DNA from 2 places in the Pseudomonas sp. S9 genome. Region 1 is predicted to be linked to the other one. Evidence: riboswitches for the same ligand, from Rfam matches in the RefSeq annotation. Region 1 holds a riboswitch; the other holds the start of a gene.
The links. A riboswitch is a leader RNA that binds a small molecule or an ion and turns the genes downstream of it on or off. The one in region 1 is predicted to bind cobalamin.

Region 2: it holds a riboswitch for cobalamin, as region 1 does, so the genes downstream of both, PSES9_RS0111600 (TonB-dependent receptor domain-containing protein) here and btuB (TonB-dependent vitamin B12 receptor) in region 1, are expected to answer to the same signal.

Annotation. Positions count from the first base shown of each region.
Region 1 covers NZ_AFFX01000002.1:487,761-492,243, forward strand. Annotated here, with positions in the region: gene PSES9_RS0106160 (C40 family peptidase) at 1-36, shown strand, start outside; gene PSES9_RS0106165 (O-methyltransferase) at 79-741, shown strand; gene PSES9_RS0106170 (hypothetical protein) at 764-1,084, shown strand; cobalamin riboswitch at 1,170-1,399, shown strand; gene btuB (TonB-dependent vitamin B12 receptor) at 1,529-3,379, shown strand; gene PSES9_RS0106180 (hypothetical protein) at 3,435-4,007, shown strand; gene cobO (cob(I)yrinic acid a,c-diamide adenosyltransferase) at 4,004-4,483, shown strand, end outside.
Region 2 covers NZ_AFFX01000005.1:49,841-54,323, reverse strand. Annotated here, with positions in the region: partial or broken gene dxs (1-deoxy-D-xylulose-5-phosphate synthase) at 1-1,765, shown strand, start outside; cobalamin riboswitch at 1,797-2,012, shown strand; gene PSES9_RS0111600 (TonB-dependent receptor domain-containing protein) at 2,109-4,031, shown strand; gene PSES9_RS0111595 (APC family permease) at 4,103-4,483, opposite strand, start outside.

The sequences.
Region 1 (4,483 bases):
CGGGTGTTTGGTCCCGAGCTTGCCCATAACCTGTAGGATCCGGGGCGTGACAACGATTTATTGCGAGCCACAAAGATCATGACCAATCGGACGCTCAACCTCGACGAACCCCTGTATCAGTACCTGCTCGATGTATCGCTGCGCGAATCGGAGTTGCTCAGGCAGTTGCGTGACGAGACCGCCGGGCTGGCCAATGCGCGTTGGCAAATAGCGCCCGAACAAGGCCAGTTCATGGCGTTGCTGGTCCAGTTGCTTGCACCCAGGCGCATCATCGAGGTTGGCACCTTCACGGGCTATAGCGCGATCTGCATGGCCCAGGCAATGCCCACGGGCGGGCAGCTCATTTGCTGCGACTTGCCAGCAGACTACAACGCCATTGCCGAGCGCTATTGGCAGCAAGCTGGGGTCAGTGAATGTATTGAGCAACGCTTGGCGCCAGCCTTGCAAACCCTGGCCGATCTAGAGGCTGAAGGACTCGCCGAGGCGGTCGATATGATTTTTATCGATGCCGATAAAGCCAATTATCCAGCGTATTTCGAGCAGGGGCTGCGCTTGCTCAAGCCGGGTGGCCTGCTGCTTTTCGACAATACCCTGTGGAGTGGGCGAGTGCTTGAGGTCGAGCCGCAAAGCGCGGATACCCGTGCAATTCAGGCACTAAACCAGCAACTTAAAAGTGACAGGCGAATTGATTTGTCGATGCTGCCGCTGGGCGACGGATTGACGCTCTGTCGCAAGCGTTAAACACTGTTGAGATAGTGCCGCCATGCCTGAACCGCTCCGCTTGCCCGCGCAGCCTCCTGCTTGTGAACTGTGCGCGCGCGATGCGCCCTTGACTCGCCATCATTTGATTCCCAGGTCTGTGCATAACAAAACCTATGTGCAAAAGCGCTACGCCAAGAGCGAGCGCATCACTGCAACCTTGTGGTTGTGTCGTGCCTGCCATAACCAGGTGCATCGCTTATTCACCGAGAAGGAGCTGGCGTTGACCTACAACAATAAGGAACGCCTGCTCAGTGACGAGCGCCTGAGCACCTTTGTGAGCTGGCTGTCTGCCAAGCCTGCGGGTTTTCACCCCCGTCACTGACCAGGCCTGGATGGTTTTCTGCTGAATCGGGCAATCGCAGGTTGCATGCGTATTGTTGTTTGACCTTCTGCTCGCAAGTCACTACTCTGCGCGACTTGCTTCAGGTGCCCTGTATTTACAGGGTGAAACAGGGAAGTCGGTGCGTTTCGCGTGTCCACGCCAAACAATTCCGACGCTGCCCCCGCAACGGTAAACGAGTCAAATCAAACGCTTTTTCAACCACTGTGCATTTGCATGGGAAGGTGCGTTTGTAGCTGTGCTGGCAACAGTGCTCTGCTCGTAAGCCCGGAGACCGGCCTGTCGCATGTTCACGGCACTGCGGAGGGCACTGTCGGGCGTAGCGTTTCCTGTACGTAGTTGCGTACCTGTGGCTATTGCGCCTGCTGTTCTCCGTATGCCTTCCCCAGCCAATGTCGCACGGGTGAGAGCGGCGGAGCATACACAATGAAGAGCAAGTCCTTTTTGACGTCGGCAGCAGTGGTGCTGTGCGGCGTTTCCAGCGGTTCCCAGGTTTTCGCAGCAGAGCCGAACCAGCTGGAAGATAGCGTGGTGACTGCCACGCGTACGGCACAAACGGCCGAACAGAGCCTGTCTGCCATCACTGTATTCGACCGCGCGGATATCGAGCAAAGCCAGGTCAATTCCGTTCCTGAATTATTACGCAAGGTCCCGGGTGTTTCACTGGCCAACAACGGCGGTCCGGGCAAGTCGACCTCACTGTTTATGCGTGGCACCGAGTCTGACCATGTGTTGGTGATGATCGACGGAGTCAAGATCGGTTCCGTCAGTTCGGGTGGTGCAGCCCTGCAGGATCTGCCGCTTGAACTGATCGAGCGGATCGAGGTAGTGCGCGGCCCTCGTTCGAGTCTCTATGGCTCGGAAGCAATCGGCGGCGTTATCCAGATCTTTACCCGCAAAGGCCGCAGCGGTGGTGCCAAGCCGTTTTTTTCAGCAGGTTATGGAACCCACGACAGCTACACCGGCAGCGCAGGTGTTTCCGGTGGCGATGACAAGGCCTGGTACAGCCTTGGGGTCAGCAGTTCCGACACCGACGGCATCAACGTCAAGTCGGCAAATGTCAGTGGTTATGAAAGCGACGATGATGGCTATCGCAACCTGTCGGGCAGCCTGAGTGCCGGTTACCGTTTCGACAACGGTCTCGAGCTGGACGGCAATGTACTTAAAGCCAAGTCGCACAATGATTACGACAGCGTCAACCGCAGTCGCACTTCAGGCTTCAACGCCAATGCCGATGGCGAGTCCAATGTCTATGGCGGCCGTGCCCGTTTCTCTCCGTTCGATATCTGGCAGGTCACCTTGCAGGTCGGGCGCAGTGAGGACAAGTCCGATGCCTACACAGATGGCAGCTTCAACTCGCGTTTCGACAGTCGCCGCGATACCGCCAGCTGGCAGAACGATCTGAGTATTGCCGAGGGACAGACCCTGACCCTGGGCACTGACTACCAACGCGATGAAATCAGTGGCAGCACCGATTACGACAGCGATTCACGCAACAACAACGGCTACTTCATCCAGTACCTGGGCGATGTGGGCCGTCATGACTGGCAACTGGCGTTGCGCCGTGATGATAACGAGCAGTTTGGTGACCACCAGACAGGCAATATCGCTTATGGCTTTGCCCTGACCGACTGGTTGCGCAGCACCGTCAGTTACGGCACTGCGTTCAAGGCGCCGACCTTCAATGAGCTGTATTTCCCCGACTACGGCAACCCAAACCTGGATGCCGAAACCTCGCAGAGCCTGGAAATTGGCCTGACCGGTCAGCACGCCTGGGGGCATTGGTCGATTAATGCGTTCCGCAATGAAATTGACGACCTGATTGCCTACGACTCCTCGATCCAGGGGCCTTCGAACGTCGATAAAGCCCGTATCAACGGTGTTGAACTGGTGGTCGCCAGTCAGTTGCTGGGGTTCGACTGGAACGCCAACTACACACTGATGGACCCGGAAAACCAGTCGAGCGGAGCCAATGATGGCAATGAACTGGCGCGGCGTGCCAAGCAATTGTTCAACCTGGATGTTGACCGCCGGATCGGCAGGTTCAGCATCGGCGGCACTGTGCACGCTGAGGGGCAACGCTACGACGACTTGGCCAACACCAAGGAATTGTCGGGGTTCGCCACGGTTGACCTGCGTGGTGAGTATCGCCTGACCGAGGAATGGCGCCTGCAAAGCCGGGTAGCGAACTTGCTCGGTGCCGATTATGAAACTGCCGAAGGCTATAACCAGCCAGGCCAGGCCGTGTATTTCAGCGTGCGCTACCAAGCGCTGTAGCGGATAGAAACTGCCCGGAGCGTCCCAGGGCGTTGCGGGCTGCCAACAGGAGAAAATGATGAACCTTTCACCACGTCACCAATTGCTGGTCGGCCTTGCGCTTGCGGCCTTGATGGCCATGACCCGGGGCCAGCATTTCGCCACGGTCAACCTGCCTAGCGCATCCTGGGCTGTATTCTTCCTGGCGGGTGTCTTGCTCAAGCCGCGCTGGGTTTTTCCCGTGCTGTTTCTTGAGGCGTCGCTGCTGGATATGGCCGCTGTGCAATGGGCAGGCGTGAGTGACTGGTGCATGTCGCCTGCCTACTGGATGCTGGTTCCAGCCTATGGCTCGCTGTGGCTGGGTGGGCGTTTGTTTGCTGGCATGCACCGCCAGCAGTTGAGCAATCTGCTGTTGCTGGCAGCTGTTGTTTCGGTGAGCGCCTTTGTCTGCTACCTGTTTTCAGGGGGCGGTTTCTTGTTTTTCTCGGGTCGTTACCCGGACCCAAGCCTGGCCCAGTTGGGCGAGCGGATCGGGGTGTATTACCCGCGCAACCTGACCAGCATGGCCTTGTATGTGGGAGCGGCCTGCATCCTGTTCATTAGCTTGCAGGCAGCGTTCGCCGGACGTAAATCCGAGGTGCAGTCATGAGTGAGTCAAGTGAACGCGATGCACGCCATAAAGCGCGAATGGAGCGCAAGAAAGCCCTGATCGACGAAAAAATTGCTCAGGCCCAGGATGAATATGGCTTGTTGTTTGTGCATACCGGCAACGGCAAGGGTAAAAGCAGTTCTGCGTTCGGCATGGTAGCTCGCGCCCTGGGGCATGGCTATAAAGTGGGTGTAGTGCAGTTCATCAAAGGTGCGGCGAGCACCGGCGAAGAGGCTTTCTTTCGCCGTTTTCCGGACGAAGTCAGTTACCACGTCATGGGCGAAGGCTTCACCTGGGAAACCCAGGATCGTCAGCGCGACATCGAAAAAGCCCGTGAGGCCTGGGCGGTTGCCGCACAGTTGCTGCGCGATCCAGAGGTCATGCTGGTGGTGCTCGATGAACTCAATATTGCGCTCAAGTATGGTTATCTCGAGCTTGAAACCGTACTGGCGGATATCGAAGCCCGGCCGTTGTTG
Region 2 (4,483 bases), on a different contig from region 1:
TACACCGTTGGCCAGACGGGCGGCCACTTTGGCGCGGGCCTGGGTGTAGTCGAGCTGACAATTGCCCTGCATTACGTGTTTGACACCCCGGACGACCGCCTGGTCTGGGATGTTGGCCATCAAGCCTACCCGCACAAGATCCTGACGGGCCGCCGCGAACGCATGGCCACCCTGCGCCAAAAGGACGGCATTGCCGCATTCCCGCGGCGCAGTGAAAGCGAGTACGACACCTTTGGCGTGGGTCACTCAAGCACGTCCATCAGCGCTGCGCTGGGCATGGCTGTTGCCGCGAAAATCCAGGGCAGCAGCCGCAAGAGTGTTGCTGTCATTGGTGATGGCGCGCTGACCGCCGGGATGGCGTTCGAAGCGCTGAACCACGCCTCCGACCTCAAGGCCAACATGCTGGTGGTGCTCAACGACAACGACATGTCGATCTCGCGCAATGTGGGCGGGCTGTCGAACTACCTGGCGAAAACTCTTTCCAGCCGCACCTATGCAAGCATGCGCGAGGGCAGCAAGAAGGTCCTCTCGCGCCTGCCCGGCGCCTGGGAAATCGCCCGCAAGACCGAAGAACACGCCAAAGGCATGCTGGTTCCAGGCACCCTGTTTGAAGAACTTGGCTGGAACTACATAGGCCCGATCGATGGCCATGACCTGCCGACAATGCTGGCTACGCTGCGTAACATGCGCGACCTTGAAGGCCCGCAGTTCCTGCATGTGATCACCAAAAAAGGCAAAGGCTTCGCCCCGGGGGAGGGGGAAAGCCGATCCCATTGGCTACCACGCCATTACCAAGCTTGAGCCAGTCAATCGCCCAGCCGCACAAGCCAAGAAAGCGTCCGGCCCCAAATACTCCAGCGTATTCGGCCAGTGGCTATGCGACATGGCAGCGCAGGACCCGCGCCTGCTCGGTATCACCCCGGCAATGAAAGAAGGCTCTGACCTGGTCGCCTTCAGCGAGCAATATCCCGATCGCTATTTCGATACGGCGATTGCCGAGCAGCACGCAGTCACACTTGCAGCGGGCATGGCGTGCGAAGGCAGCAAACCGGTCGTGGCGATTTACTCGACCTTCTTGCAACGCGCCTACGACCAACTGATCCACGACGTGGCCGTGCAGCACCTGGACGTATTGTTTGCCATCGACCGCGCGGGTTTGGTCGGTGAAGATGGCCCAACCCATGCGGGCAGCTTCGATATCACCTACCTGCGCTGCATTCCCGGCATGCTGGTGATGACCCCAAGCGATGAAAACGAATTGCGCCGCATGTTGACCACCGGGCACCTGTATAACGGCCCGGCAGCTGTACGCTACCCGCGAGGCACTGGCCCCAACGCACCGATTGAGGCCGGTCTTGAGCCGTTTGAAATCGGTAAGGGCGTAATCCGCCGCCAGGGTAGCGGCACAGCCATGCTGGTGTTCGGCGTACAGTTGAGTGAAGCGCTAAAGGCTGCCGAAGCACTGGATGCGACCGTGGTCGACATGCGCTTCGTAAAACCCATTGATGAAGCATTGATCCGCCAGCTGGCCGCTGAGCATGAACTGCTGGTGACCATTGAAGAGAACAGCGTCATGGGCGGTGCTGGAAGTGCCGTCAGCGAGTTCCTGGCGCAGAAAAACCTGCTCAAGCCAGTGTTGCACCTTGGCTTGCCCGACCTTTACGTCGAGCACGCCAAGCCGTCACAAATGCTTGCCGAATGCGGCCTCGATGCCGCCGGTATTGAGCAAGCAATTCGTCAGCGCCTGGCTGTTATCAACAAATAAGTAACCCCCTACCGCCAACTCGGTAGCGGCTGTAATCGTGATTGACCGAGGTCGCTGCCAGCCGCAAGGCTCAGCGTGAAAAGGGAAGCAGGTGCGTCCATGACAATGCCTGCGCTGCCCCCGCAACGGTAACCGACAGTGCTGCGCTCAGGCGCAACACAGCGTTTTTCGACAACCACTGGGTTCGCCCGGGAAGGTGAAAAACGCAGTCGGCAGCCCGGAGACCTGCCTCGTTGCAATTTTTGACTGGTGTTGCGGAGGGCATCACCGTCAAGTGCAGGCTTCCGTTTGCCAGTACTTGCCCCTGCCCTCCTCAAAAGCATTGCACTTTTGAGGTTGTTAAATGAAGTTTTCCCGTGTTTCCCTGGCTCTTGCCCTGGCTCCGTGCCTGGCTAACGCAGCCGAACCTGCTGGACCTTACCAAGCGTCTCCGTTGGTCATTACCTCTGGCCGCCAGGCCGAGCCGATCAGCAAGGCCACGGCTGCAATTACCGTATATGACCGCCAAGACATCGAACGTCTGCAAGCCGGCGACGTTCTGGACCTGCTCGCCCGCACCCCAGGCGTCAGCGTCCAGCGCAGCGGTGGCAGCGGCTCGCTGAGCGGGATATTTATTCGCGGCACCTCGACGGCGCAAAGCCTGGTGCTGGTCAACGGCCAACGCATCGCTGGCAGCTCAAGTGGCACGGCCAGCCTTGAACAGCTCAATCTTGATCAAATCGAGCGTATCGAAGTGGTCCGTGGCAGTCGCTCGGCGCTCTATGGCTCAGATGCAATTGGTGGCGTTATCCAGATTTTCACCCGCACAGGTGAACAAGGCTTGCACCCACGCCTGAAAGTCGGCTTCGGCACCCACGGTACCTGGCAGCGCAGCCTTGGCCTGTCTGGAGGCGATGAGCAAACCCGTTTCGACCTGGGAGCATCACTCGATGAAACCGATGGATTTGAGCGCACTAACCTGATTGGCAGTGAAGACAGCGCCTACCGCAACAAGGGCCTCAACCTGAGCCTGTCGCATAATTTCAGCGATAGCCTTGAAGCCGGGATCAACCTGCTGCGCCAAACCGGACAAAGCGAATACGACTACAGTTTGTCGCCCGCCCAAGCCGCTGATACAGACTTTGAAGAATCAACCGGTAGCGCTTACCTGCAATCGAAACTGAACGAGTACTGGACTTCGCGCCTGGAACTGGGGCACACCGAGAACCGGCAAAAATCCCACGACCCATACGGTGGCTCGGTCTTCAATACCTACCGTGACCAAGCCAGTTGGCTCAATACAATCGCCTTTGCCGAGCACCAGCAATTGTTGCTCGGCCTGGACTGGTATGAGGATCGCCTAAATAGCTCGACACCCTTCAACGAGGACTCGCGCTGGAACAAAGCCGCATTCATCCAGCACCGCTACGACAATGACCAATTCGGCACGGAGTTGGGCCTACGCCATGACGACAACCAGGCCTTTGGCAGCGAGAACAGTTGGAACGCTGCCTTCACCTGGCACCTGAACGACGATAATGACTTGATCGCCTCCTACAGTGAGTCGTTCCGAGCGCCCACCTTCAATGACCTGTACTACCCGGACGACTGCTTCCCGGGCTTCGGCTGCACGGTCTACAGCAACCCCGATCTAAAACCCGAGACGGCTCGCAGCTATGAACTGCAGTGGCGTTCGCGCCTGTCGCCGAGCAGCTCACTCGAAGTCTCGGCCTACCGCACCCGCATCGAAGACGCCATAGTCACCAACAATGCGCTGGACGGTAACCAAGCAAACAGCGTTGATGCCTTCCGCCCCGAAAACATTGACCGAGCGACCATCCACGGCCTGGAAGTCGCCCTCAAGCAACAACTGTTCGGCTGGCAGGCCAGTCTCGGCTACAGCCTGGTCGATGCCCGCAACAGCAGTGGCAGCGGCAATGACGGCAAGCGTCTGAGCCGTCGTCCGGAAAACACCTTCACCGCCGATCTGGATCGCAGCTTTGGTCAGTTCAATGTCGGCGCTAGTTGGTTGGTGGCGAGCCATAGCTACAACGACCTGGCCAATACCCAGGAAATACCGGGCTATGGCGTACTGGGCCTGCGCGCAGGCTGGAATGCCCCCAACGACCTGCGCTTCGACCTGAAGCTGGACAACCTGCTCGACCACGATTACTACCAGGCAAACGGCACCGCATTCGACAGCACTACATTCGCCCAGGTGCCCTTCCATTACGAAGAAGCCGGGCGTACCGCACTGGTTTCGATGACCTGGACACCGCAGCTGTAACCGAACACCCGGCCACTAAAAAGGACCGCTTGATGCGGTCCTTTTTATTTATGGGGCCTCAGCGCCTGGACTCAATGGCCAATTTCAACGCTTCCGTAAGCCTTGCGCGAGTATCCGTAGAGCACGGCACCCAAGATCGCCCATACGCCGACCAACAGCCACTCGACTGGCAGCAACGCCGAAGGTGAGACAGGCGTATAAAGCAGCACCAGGCCAAGCGAAAGCAGCAACGCCACATAACCAACCCAAGGACCACGCCCGGCGCGGAACGGACGCTCCATATCAGGCTCATTCCTGCGCAGCACAATGAACGAAAGCGCCACCATCGCATAGGCAACAACGATGCCCAGGCCACCGGCATCAACCAGCCAGACCAGCGCCTGGCGCCCGAACAAGGGGGCGATGATCGACAGCGCACCAATCAGGAGAATCGCATTGACCGGTGTTTTGTA